Regions from separate parts of the Aliamphritea hakodatensis genome, predicted to be linked through region 3. Evidence: predicted binding sites of a transcription regulator. Region 3 holds the regulator's gene; each other region holds the start of a gene.
What was found. Region 3 encodes FNR, which switches genes on or off when oxygen is low (the NO sensors DNR and NnrR bind a similar motif). Its sites were predicted from a motif close to TTGATNTANATCAA; they were not measured.
Positions count from the first base shown of each region.

Region 1 (3,117 bases), 690 kb from region 3:
ACGCGGAGCCGGAAAACCTGATGTCTGCAAATCTTGAGTTACTGATGCCCTTTGTTCTGGTTGCTTACACTATGTGGGCGACACCGGGGCCGAATAATATGATGTTGGTATATTCCGGGGCTAAGTTCGGGGTAAGGGCAACCCTGCCACATATTTTTGGCATTCTGGCCGGCACGGTACTACTGAATTCACTGGCGGTGCTGGGGCTGAAGCCCCTGATCGATACCTGGCCGCAAACCCTGCTGGTTCTGAAGGTAATGGGCAGTGTGTGGCTGTGTATGATCGGCTGGAAAATGGCTACGGCCCGACAGTCCGGGGGCGATAAGCAGGTGGAAAAACCGATGCGTTTTATCATGGCGGTGTTATTCCAGTTCGCCAATCCAAAGGCTATCAGTGCCACCCTTGCGCTGGTCAGTCTTGTACTGGTGGCGATTGAACAGGAGCCTGAGCTGATCTGGCTGGTGTTACTGATCATCCCGCCGCTGAGTTTTCTGTCGATTACCCCCTGGGCCGTCGCAGGCCGGGCAATCCGACGATTTCTGTCAACCGAACTGCGCTGGAAGCTGTTTACCCGGACAACCGGCGGCCTGACGGCTGGGTGCGCACTGTTTTTGTGGCTGTAAGGCCAGGCTGATAAATCAAAAAGCAGCCCGGGGGCTGCTTTTGCGTTTTCTCAGTTCAGTTATCAGGCCGGATCAGGCCGTGGGGTATTGTTGGTTGATGGCGGCAGCTGTGGCAGTTTAAAGCTTGGCTGGTCACCGGTAAGGGTTTTCAGGAAGGCAACAATTTCATCTGTTTCTTCCTGCTTCAGTGCTTTGCCCAGCTGTAGCTCAGCCATGATGTTGACGGCTTCTTCCAGCGTCCAGATAGCGCCATCGTGGAAGTACGGATAGGTCAGCTCTACATTACGCAGTGTCGGGACTTTGAACTTGAAACGGTCGATTTCCTGACCGGTTACCGCTGACAGCCCGGCTGCCGGATTGTCAGTTTTATAGGGCTTTACAAGACCCATTTTCTGAAAGGAGTTACCGCCTACCGCCTGGCCGTTATGGCAGGCAGTACAGCCGGTCGCTTTAAAACGCTCATAACCTGCTTTCGCAATATCTGAAATGGCATCTTTTTCACCTTTAAGGTAACGGTCGAACGGTGCATTCGGTGTCACCAGCGTTTCCTCGAATGCGGCGATTGCATCGGTCACCTGATCAATGGCGATCGCATCAGTGTCGTATACCGCGTTAAAAGATGCTTTGTACTGTGGAATTGTATCCAGAACCTCAACAGCCAGCTGGTGACTGAAGCCCATTTCTATCGGGTTGGCGATGGGCCCTGCGGCTTGTTCCTGCAAGTCTTTGGCGCGGCCATCCCAGAACTGGGCAATATTAAGGCTGCTGTTCAGTACAGTGGGGGCATTAATGGGCCCTAGGGTCCAGTTATGGCCGATTGAAGTCGGCATGTTGTCAGTTCCGCCCATGCTGAGGTTGTGGCATGAGTTACAGGATATAAAGCCGGATTTAGACAGTCTGGGATCAAAATACAGTTGCTTACCCAGCTCCACTTTTGCAGGGCTTGTTACCGTATAGGGTTCGACAGGTTGTAAAGGTTCATTGGCCATTACAGGAAAAACGGTCAGAAGGCCCAGCAGGGCCAGACCAGAGCGTTGTTTCATGGTATAAATCTCCGTTGTGAGCCCGCAGCCCGACCGGTCACCGACGCAGCCTGCCAGTTGAGACGGTGATTCGGTCGCCTGCGCGGTTCCGTTTTATTCAGCCCTTGTCGGATACAAAGGCTGATTTGCTTCTTTTACCGTTACCGGTACCGGCAGAGTAGAACTTCAGCGCAAACGGCATTCTGACCTGTATCAATGATCTTAATTAGCTTTACCTATGTGATTCATAGGCAATTTTTATCTGTGACTGATTTTCGTCTCACGCACTTAAATCAGTGCGGCGCATTTCTCCCTTAGCATCTCACGGAACGCAATGACCGCTGGGGTAACCTGCTTTCTTCCCGGGCAAAGCAGGTAAAGCTCAACGGGAGGTGACTGATAGTCGTTAAGTAACGGTACCAGCCTGCCCTGTTTAATATCTGCTGCGACATCGATCTGTGAGCGATAGGCAACGCCCTTTCCGGCCACCGCCCAGCGGCGCACGATATCGGTATCATTGCTGATCCGGTTGCTGCTGACTTTAAGCCGGTGTTTGCCGGTTTCGCCGCTATATTCCCAGTGATTAAATAACCGGCCGTCCAGCCGGTACAACAGGCAGTTATGAGCTTTAAGTTCATCGGGATGTGCCGGCACACCCACGTCTGCGAGATACTCAGGAGACGCGCAGGTAATCCGTTTCAGGGTGGCTATGTGGAAAGACACCATGGTGGAATCCTGCGGTTTACCGTAACGCAGCGCTACATCGACCTGATCCTGAAAGAAATTTGACAGGCTGTCACTCACATTCAGATCAATGGTCAGTGCCGGATACTGCTCCATCATTTCGTCCACCCAGCCAAACACCAGATTGCGGCCGAGATCAGAGGATACGGAAAACCTCAGGTTGCCACTGATGTCATTTAAATTGCTGTGTGCGGCCGCCATACCCTGTTCAAGGGTGTCCAGTGCATGCCGGCAGTGAAACAGAAATTTCTCCCCGGCGGCGGTGATTCTCAGTTGCCGGGTGGTCCGGATAAACAACTGCATATCCAACTGAGCTTCCAGGCGGCGTAGCCCCAGGCTTGCAGCTGCGGTGGTAATGCCCAGCTGCCTGGCAGACTCAGTGATGCTGCCGGTTTCGGCGATGCGGATAAACAGGTTCAGATCAGATATGTTCATTATTAAATTTTATTTAATAGTCATTGTAGTATTACTGTGTTTTTAGTTTAGATAAGTTCGCCGATAATGTCTTCATCAGTCGGGCGCTTAAGTCAGGAGCTTGAGTTTTCAGAGCCTGTGCAGCCCTTATAAACAGATGAGAAGACACTATGAATACACAAACCGGATCAGCCCCGCAGCTGGGCGATGCTATACAGTTGCCCGGTGGCGCAGTACTGAAGAACAGAATGGTAAAATCCGCCATGTCAGATTCGCTGGGTGACGGCACGGGCAACCCGACGGCTGCCCAGACT
Region 1 is NZ_AP025281.1:2,556,180-2,559,296, reverse strand. It holds gene PCI15_RS11730 (LysE family translocator) at 21-623, shown strand; gene PCI15_RS11725 (cytochrome-c peroxidase) at 686-1,666, opposite strand; gene PCI15_RS11720 (LysR family transcriptional regulator) at 1,934-2,824, opposite strand; gene PCI15_RS11715 (NADH:flavin oxidoreductase/NADH oxidase family protein) at 2,974-3,117, shown strand, end outside.
Region 1: a site for FNR is predicted at 1,849-1,862, ahead of PCI15_RS11725 (cytochrome-c peroxidase). Genes of this name have one in related genera too.

Region 2 (3,117 bases), 290 kb from region 3:
GTGGCCATAGCTGAAAACTTCTGTTTCGAACCGGTCGCGGATGCCGGCTTCAGTGGCTTCCTGTAACAGCCGGCCCAGCCAGTCACCGGACAATTCCACCGGCATCACCCAACGGCGCATGCCCTGGTTTAACAGGACTTTCAGGGTGGCCAGGTTATAACAGTTGATGGCCGGGCCAACCACGAAAGGTAGCTTTTTCTGCCGGGCCAGTTCAACTGCAGACAGGTCGTTGGCCTCGATCATAATGTCATGGTTATCGACCAGCTTACGCAGGGTGTTCAACTCCGTGGGGGATTCCAGCAAGGCCATGGTTGAAAGCACCACTTTTTTGCCGCATTCGCTGACTTCCCGTGCCAGATTAATCCAGTCGTCGGCCTTTAATTCCCGACGTTTTGAGCAAACGGTTTCACCCAGATAAATGATATCGGCGCTGCTGCTGACCGCCTGTTCATAAAAGTGGCGGATATCTTCTCTGGTCCAGAAGAACAGCACCGGCCCTAATGAAAACTGCATAATCTATCTCCTATTGCCAGCTGCGGTGATACGCGCCCAGAGTGGTCTGGCTGCCTTCGGAAAGATTCGCCAGAGTTTTATGCCACTGTTCGGTGACGCTGAAGTTGTCGGGGTTTTGCTGATAGCTGTCGATGGCCTGACGCCAGGTACGGGTGATCTGCTCCACATAGGCGGGGCTGCGCTGACGGCCTTCAATCTTGAACGAGACGATGCCGGCGGCCGCCAGTTTCGGCAGTAACTCCAGCGTATTCAGGCTGGTGGGTTCTTCCAGCGCATGATAGGTATTGCCTTCCACTTCAAAGCGGCCCTTACACAGGGTGGGGTAACCGGCGGATTCGTCCGGGGCGTACACATCTATCAGTACTTCGTTGAGACGGGCCTCGGTACCCTGACCGGTTTCCTGCCAGCGTACATATTTGGCGGGGGAACAGGCCCCGGCGGTATTCGGCGATTCACCGGTCATATAAGAGGAGAGATAACAGCGGCCTTCCGCCATGATGCACAGGCTGCCGAAGGCAAATACTTCCAGCGCCACCGGGCTGTTTTTGGCCAGTTGCATAACCTGCTGAATCGACAATACCCGGGGCAGGACGACGCGGTCGACTGCAAAATTGTTGTGGTAATAGTTGATGGCTTCCAGGTTGGTGCATGAGGCCTGTACGGATAAGTGACGTTCAACATGCGGATAGGTATTGGCGGCGTATTCCAGCACACCGATATCAGAAATAATCAACGCATCGCAGCCGATATCAACCGCCTGATCCACCGCATGCTGCCAGCGTGACCAGCGGTTTGGCTGGGCAAAGGTATTGATCGCGACGTGGAGTTTTTTACCGTGCTGATGGACGTAGTCAGAGGCTTTTATCAGTTTTTTGTCGTTAAAGTTTAAACCGGCAAAATGACGGGCGTTGGTGTCATCTTTCAGGCCGATATAAACCGCATCAGCGCCATTATCAATGGCGGACTTCAGTGCGGGCAGGTTACCCGCAGGACAAAGTAATTCCATGCTGTTACCTGAGTCAGAGAATGAGTATGTGGGGGAACGGGGGCACATCTTAAGCAGGGTTTGGCGGTTGCTCCTTGATAAATGACAAGTGGCGCCGACCCTGAGACGAAAAGGGCCGGTTGATGCATATCAAGTTTGCGCCCGGGCCAGTGGGTATAATGGATTTTTTTTGCCAGAGGATTGATGATGCTTTTAACTCTGCAACAGCATCTGACTGCGGCCGGTGCCGGCTTACCTAAACCCACGTCATGGCTGCGTCCCGGGCATTTCAAACCGGCCTTAAGAGTGGTTCCTTTTACGGTCATCAAAACCGGCCTTCAGGCCACGCTGGAACGGCTGTTCGCCGAAGCGCTGGAGGACGGGGATTTTGAATGCCTGACGGATCAATGGCTGCGGATTGATATTACCGATCTTGAACTGAGCTGGCTGATTACCTACCGTGACAGCCGTTTAGTGGTGGCGGATGCCCTGCGGGAAGACGCCGCAGCAAAGGTGACGTTCCGGGCCAGCAGCGAAGACCTGTTACTGATTGCTGCCCGTTACGAAGATCCGGACAGTCTGTTTTTTCAGCGCCGTCTGATTATTGAAGGGGATACTGAACTGGGGCTGGAGATTAAGAACATCATCGACAGCGCCGACCTGGATTGCCTGCCGGGGCCTGTCAGCCGGATAGTGAACTTTGCCGCCGGGCAGATCAGTCCGCCAGCCTAGTCTGTACTCTTATTTCAGGGCCGTCACACAGGCATCTGCCGATATCTGTGTGACGGCAGTTTTATCACCGTCAGCTGATAAACCGTCTGTTGAATACCCGCCGATGGCTTAACCGCCGTGGAAGATGGAGAAAATCATCCGTTCAACGTGGGCAGGCAGGTGGTCGTAATTCTGAAAGCTTTTGTATTTATCCAGTTTTACCTGTTCCGGCAGGGTTGCCATCAGCGCCATAACTGCGGGGAAGCCTTCTGCCATTGCCTTGCTCAGTGCCGGCTCAACTGCCGCATACAGATCGTTATAAAAATCGGCTGCCAGTTGCAGCTGCTCCGGGTCCAGCTCCGCCGAATGGGTGGTGATGGCAAATTCAGGCTTGAATTCAGTCAGTGCATTCAGCAATTTACGGCTGCCCAGAAAGTTTGAATCGGCTAACCAGCGCTGGTCGGTCAACTGATTGGTTTCGTACAGGTCTGCAGTGAAAACCACTTTCTCTTCTGGCAGATGAATTGCCAGCGTGCCCACACCGTCCGCAGCGCCGTAGTGCAGTAAATCTACCTGCGTCTGGCCTACCTCTAATGTGGTTTTGTCCTGTACGTACTGGTCGACACTGGTCGGTGCCTGACCGGTTGTATCAATGCGGAATACCGGGCGGGTCGCCTGATGGGCATAAATATCCGCGTCTTTGAATACTTCAGTACCGCCAACATGATCGTAGTGTTCATGGCTGAGTACTACTTGCGTGACGGGCAGGTCTGTCAGTTTGGCGATTTCAGTCTGTAACGCTTCTGCCCGGGCCGGGTTGGCCGGGTCGGTGATGAGTACACCCTGATCACCAACCACGACCAGTGAATGGTAATAATCCAGGAAGATGGCGTAGACGTTGTCAGATA
Region 2 is NZ_AP025281.1:2,152,873-2,155,989, forward strand. It holds gene PCI15_RS09840 (U32 family peptidase) at 1-513, opposite strand, end outside; gene ubiU (ubiquinone anaerobic biosynthesis protein UbiU) at 524-1,519, opposite strand; gene ubiT (ubiquinone anaerobic biosynthesis accessory factor UbiT) at 1,703-2,230, shown strand; gene PCI15_RS09855 (MBL fold metallo-hydrolase) at 2,339-3,117, opposite strand, start outside.
Region 2: a site for FNR is predicted at 1,639-1,652, ahead of ubiT (ubiquinone anaerobic biosynthesis accessory factor UbiT). Genes of this name have one in related genera too.

Region 3 (3,117 bases):
AACCAAGCTGGCCATTCTGGAAACGACCATCGCAATGCTGACGGCTGCCGGCTACGTGTATATCGGCATGGATCATTTTGCCAAACCGGACGACGAGCTCGCCATCGCCCAGCGTAATAACCAGTTACACCGGAACTTCCAGGGGTATACCACCCATAAAGAATGTGATCTGGTTGCCATGGGTGTTTCCTCGATCAGCCAGATCGGCGATGTTTACTATCAGAACCAGCACGATATGCGCCTGTATACCGATGCAGTGGAAAGCGATGTCCATGCGATTAACCGGGGTGTTACCCTGAGCCTTGACGACCGTATCCGCCGGGCGGTTATTACCCAGCTGATTTGTCATTTTGAACTGGATAAAAACCGCATCGAAACGGATTTTGATATTAGCTTTGACGAATACTTTGCCGATGAGCTCGAAGAAATAAATCAGTTTGCTCAGGATGGCCTTGTCAGCCTCGAAAAACAGGGCCGCGAACTTCTGGTAACCGGCACTGGCAGGCTGCTTATCCGCCGGATTTGCATGACTTTTGATGCCTATATTCCGAAGCGAACGGCGACTCAGGGGTTCTCCCGAATTATCTGACCGGTAACACTGAATGTCCTGAGCGAACAATGACTCAGGACAACAGCCCGAGCAACGGACTTAACAAAACTGTTACTTTTTATGGCTTTGTGCGACAAAAGTAACGTGTTGTGGTCTAAATTGCTTCAACCCGTACTAAAATTACTTCATAATCGAATGTATACACTGATATATGAACTAATCACAGGACTTGATAATGAGTGACACAAAGGCAACCGATCGCAAAGTACACAGTATATCTCAGGTACATTGCAGCACCTGTAGCCTGAGTTCACTGTGCCTTCCTGTATCCCTGAATCTGACAGAAATGGACCGTCTCGATAACATTATTGAGAAAAGCCGCCCTTTGAAAAAAGGTGAACATCTGTTCCATCAGGGTGATTCATTCTCATCAATTTACGCCATCCGCGCCGGCAGCATTAAAAGCTACAGCCTGACCAATGAAGGCGAAGAACAGATCACCGGATTTTATTTCCCGGGCGAACTGGTTGGTTTCAGCGGTTTTGATGGCAATGAGTACCCTATTTCCGCCAAAGTACTGGAAACAACTACCGTTTGTGAAATTCCTTTCCCACGGCTGGATGAACTCTCCGGACAATTACCGGAGCTGCGCCGCCAGGTACTGCGGACGCTGAGTAAAGAAGTGCGTGAAGATCAGCAAATGATGCTATTGCTCAGTAAGAAAAATGCCGAGCAGCGTATCGCGACATTCCTGTTTAAGCTGTCCTCCCGTTATAAAGCACGTGGTTACTCCGCTACACAGTTCCGTTTATCTATGTCACGGAATGAAATCGGCAACTTCCTGGGTCTGGCCGTTGAAACCGTCAGCCGTATCTTTACCCGTTTCCAGAAAAACGGTCTGATTACGGTTGAAGGTAAAGAAATCGAGCTGGTTCAGCTGCATGAAATTCAGCGCCTGTCCGGTGACTGTGTCGGCGAAGAAGACGACGACCGTATCACCACCAGCCAGATGGACTAGTCTTCCTTTTCAGTACACGACAAAATATATCGGTACACATTTTAGAATTACGCCCTGTTGTAAGGACTCTTCATGTCTTTTGATGAATGTTATATAAAATCAGTTATGCGCACGATTCCGGACTGGCCGGAACCGGGCATTATGTTCCGCGACATCACACCGCTGTTTAAAGACCCCAAAGCCCTGCGTATGATCAGCGACGCTTTCATTCAGCGTTATATCGACTCAGACATTACTCATATCGCCAGCATTGACGCCCGCGGCTTTCTGATTGGTTCCATTATGGCTTACCAGCTTAATATCCCGCTGGTGCTGGTTCGTAAAAAGGGCAAGCTGCCGGGTGAAACAGTCTCCCAGGAATACAAACTGGAGTACGGCAGCGCCACGGTTGAAATGCAGTCTGATGCGGTATCAGAAGGTGACAACGTGCTGATTTTTGACGATCTCATCGCCACCGGAGGCACTGTACTGGCCGCCAGCACCATCATAAAAGAACTGGGCGCCAGCGTTGCCGAAGTCGCCACCCTGATCAACCTGCCGGACCTGCAGGGCTCCCGCAAGATTCAGGAAGCAGGCATTCCCGTTTACAGCCTGATGTCTTACGAAGGCCTCTGAGCCCGCTCTTAACAATTAACAGCCCTGTATTTACAGGGCTGTTTTGTTTCACCCTGAAAAACACTTTCCTATAAAACAACAACTTAAGTAACCAACCACCGTTACTCTCACCATTCTGCCCAGAAACGTAGCAAACCGTCTCAAAAATCGCTTACAATCGGTCAACGTCGTTGGTGCACTGCCGGTTAGCACGCAAAATATCTACCGTCAGCCTGTGCCTGAATCCGCCATGCGAGAGACAACTGCATGGACAAAACAGCCTTGAGTTAATAATAAAAATGAAACTGAGACTGCTCCCCCTGATTACCCTGCTAACGGGTACAATGATCAGCCTTCTGAGCTGGGCTCAGCCAGCACAGAAACTGGCTCTGTCCCCGATCAGCCAGCCTGCGGCAGCTACCGCTGAAAATTCCCTGCCTGAACTCCTCAACCTTCAGCAGGACGCGCAGATCGCCGGTGACCGTTTCGCACTGATTCTGGTCAGCCAGCCCGACTGTCAGTACTGTGAACTGATCACCCGCGAAATTCTTCAGCCCATGCAACTGAGCGGCAAATACGACAAAAAACTGCTGTTCCGCAAACTGACTATTTTTGACGGCAGTAAAACCATCATCGACTATAACGGTGATCCGGTAGACGCGACGGCTTTTGCCAGCCGTTACAACTCAGCATTCACCCCTACCCTGTTGTTTGTTGACCCTAATGACGGTAAGGTGCTGACCGACAAGATGGTTGGCATCAACACCGTTGACCTGTATGGATTCTACGTAGACCGGGCCGTAAACAAGGCACGTAAAGCATTGCGCTATAAATTACTGGCATCCAATTAATTCCGGCGAACCACCCGCCGGTAATGTCCGACTTCATCAGCCCCCTTTACCTGACTGACAGGTAAAGGGGGCTTTTTATCGATTTACAGTTTCACAAATCAAGG
Region 3 is NZ_AP025281.1:1,863,648-1,866,764, reverse strand. It holds gene hemN (oxygen-independent coproporphyrinogen III oxidase) at 1-589, shown strand, start outside; gene fnr (fumarate/nitrate reduction transcriptional regulator Fnr) at 786-1,568, shown strand; gene PCI15_RS08485 (adenine phosphoribosyltransferase) at 1,641-2,183, shown strand; gene PCI15_RS08480 (thioredoxin family protein) at 2,462-3,013, shown strand.

Region 4 (3,117 bases), 590 kb from region 3:
TGGCTTTGAGCAGCCAGGGTGGATACTGATTTTTGCGGACAAAATACCAGCAGCCGAATCCGGCGGTCAGCAGCATCAGTACACCGGTGCCTACCATGACTCTGAAGCTGAAGAAAATCGGGGCGACAGGCGGTGCAGCATCCGGGAAGTCGTTAACGCCCTGCAGTTCACCGTCCATTTCATGGGTCAGAATGATACTGGCCAGATTAGGGATGGCGATCTCATATTTATTGGAGCGGGTTTCTTCGTCCGGAATGGCAAACAGCAGCAGGGGGGCGCCTTTTTCGGTCTCCCAGATGCCTTCCATTGCAGCGACTTTGGCCGGCTGATACTTCAGCGTATTCAGACCGTGGAAGTCACCCACAATGATCTGCAACGGTGCCAGAATAGCCGCGGTAATAATGGCAAATTTAAGCGCCAGTTTTGCCGAATGTTTCGGGTCACCCTTGTAAATCCGGTAGGCAGAAATACCGGCAACAAAGAAGGCTGCCGTCAGGCCGGATGCCAGCAACATGTGGGTGAGGCGGTATGGCATCGATGGATTGAAAATGACTTCCCACCAGTCGGTCACATAGGCAACGCCGTCGCGCATCTCAAATCCTGCCGGGGTCTGCATCCATGAATCCAGTGACAGAATCCAGAATGCCGAGGTACTGGTGCCCAGTGTCACCAGAGCAGTTGCAATGGTGTGGGTACGGTCAGATACCCGTTCGATACCAAACAGCATGATGGGCAGGAAGGTGGCTTCCAGGAAGAAGGCCGTCAGAACCTCATAGCCTAACAGCGGACCGGCGATGTTGCCGACGGTCTCCATGAAACCGGGCCAGTTGGTGCCGAACTGAAAAGACATGGTCACGCCGGTCACGACACCCAGCGCGAAAGTAAGGGCAAAAATCCGCACCCAGAAACGGTAAACCCGTAACCAGTTATCATCACCGGTGGTGGCGTAGCGCACCTTGAAGAACAGGAGCATCCAGCACAGGGCAATGTTGATGGTTGGGAATAGAATGTGAAAACTGATGTTGGCGGCAAACTGAATGCGCGACAGCATCAGGCTGCTGACCCCGGGGTCAGTGGCTAACTCTAGCATAGAACACCTCGATGTCCGGGACCGGGGCAATACCCCGAATCTTCTCAGACGTTATTTATTTAGGAGTCGGTCTTTGGCCTCAAGGATCTTGCTTAACCCGGAGCCCAGGGTCAGCAGGGTGGCCAGCTTGCCGGAAGACATGTTTTCCAGTTCGCCCGACCAGCTGGAAATCATTTCCATGAGGTCATGCATTTCACGAATCCGTTGCTGGGCATATTCGTCTTCAGAGGAAGACGGCTCCTGCAGCAGGGCATCGCGTAATGAAGTCAGGGTAGGATCGAGCTCGCGCTTACGACGCTCAACCAGAAGGGTTTTGGCAATGTCCCAGACATCTTCCGGGGCGGTGAAATATTCCTTACGATCGCCGGGAATGTGCTGCAGCTTAATGAGGTTCCAGGATTTAAGTTCTTTCAGCCCCATGCTGACATTGGAGCGGCTGATCTGCAGGGCTTCACTGATCTGGTCGGCGTTGAGCGGCGCTTCGGTTAATACGATAACGGCATACATCTGACCCAGTGTGCGGTTAAGGCCCCAGCGGGAACCCATTTCACCGAAGTGAAGAACCAGTGACTGGCTGAGTGGCGATAATTTCATTGGCTTTTGTCTTTTCTGAATTTTCAGTAATTTCTGAAAATTATAAATTTTAGTTGATCTGTGTCAATCAAAAACTGATAAGCTAAATTAATGACTGGCATAGAAAGACGCTATTAAGCTCAAAAGGAGGCGGTGATGGGCAACAGTAATGAGCGATCAGTTAATCTTTATGGCATAAGAGTCTTTGTTGATGACTGGCCACTGGCCTGTGACTTTTACGAGCATAAACTGGGCTTAAAAGCAGAATACAAGAGTGTTGAATTCAGCTGGGCTGAGTATGCGACCGGGGCTGCCAAACTCTGCGTCGAAGGTTACAGCGATGAAGAGACCACCACGGGAGATCATCCGGATGAATCTGCTGCCCTGTTGGTAGGGCGTTTTTTAGGGGTGATCCTCCAGGTTGAGGATATCGAGGCCAGTTATGCGGACTTATGTGCGAAAGGGGTGATATTTACCTCGCCCCCGGAAAAACAGCCCTGGGGCGGAAGTCTTGCACACTTTAAAGACCCAAGTGGTAATATTCTCACTCTGATGAGTGAACAGGCTCAGTAATATTTTTCCGGAATGTCAGTTAATGCGTCTTGACCGTTTTATACAACGTAACACCCTGCACGGTAAGCAGGCTTGCCGTGAATTAATCGCCGCCGGACGGGTGCAGGTTGGCGGAGAAGTATGCCGGGATCTGCACCGGGAGATTGATCCGTTTACTACCGTCAGGCTCGGTGATGAACTGCTACAACAGCGTCAGGCCCGCTATCTGATGCTGCATAAGCCTGCCGGCGTTGTCAGTTCTACGGAGCATGATGAGCATCCAACGGTTCTGGACCTGTTACCGGAGGGGCTCCGGGGCGATCTGCATCTGGCAGGGCGGCTGGATCTGAAAACCACTGGTCTGATGTTGCTGACCAATGACGGTGGCTGGTCCCGTAAGGTGACCCAGCCGGAAGAAAAGATCCCCAAAGTCTATCGGGTACAAACCAAAGACCCGGTGGCGCCGGAGACAGCTGAGGTCTTTACCCGGGGCATTTATTTTGCCACGGAAGATATAACGACCTTACCGGCGCAACTGGAAACCATCGACAGCCATACCTCACGTCTGACCCTTTACGAAGGGCGTTACCATCAGGTTAAGCGAATGTTCGGGCATCTGCGCAACGAAGTGGTGGGGTTGCACCGGGAACAGGTCGGCCAGTTGAGCCTGGGGGATCTGAAACCCGGGCAGTACCGGGAGCTGAGTGCTGCAGAAAGGCTGCATATATTTGCCCGCGGGGAGATTCACAGTGATTCGTAATGCAACCCCTGATGATGCCGGAGCAATCCATTTGCTGACATCTGATCTTGGTTATTCCACATCACCTGAGACGGTCAGCCATCAGTTGGAATACCTGCTCAGCAGTGAAGCGCAGAAGGTGCAGGTATTTGAACACCTTGAA
Region 4 is NZ_AP025281.1:2,454,661-2,457,777, forward strand. It holds gene PCI15_RS11260 (cytochrome ubiquinol oxidase subunit I) at 1-1,090, opposite strand, end outside; gene PCI15_RS11265 (GbsR/MarR family transcriptional regulator) at 1,142-1,684, opposite strand; gene PCI15_RS11270 (VOC family protein) at 1,820-2,236, shown strand; gene PCI15_RS11275 (pseudouridine synthase) at 2,259-2,975, shown strand; gene PCI15_RS11280 (GNAT family N-acetyltransferase) at 2,965-3,117, shown strand, end outside.
Region 4: a site for FNR is predicted at 1,738-1,751, ahead of PCI15_RS11265 (GbsR/MarR family transcriptional regulator). Genes of this name have one in related genera too.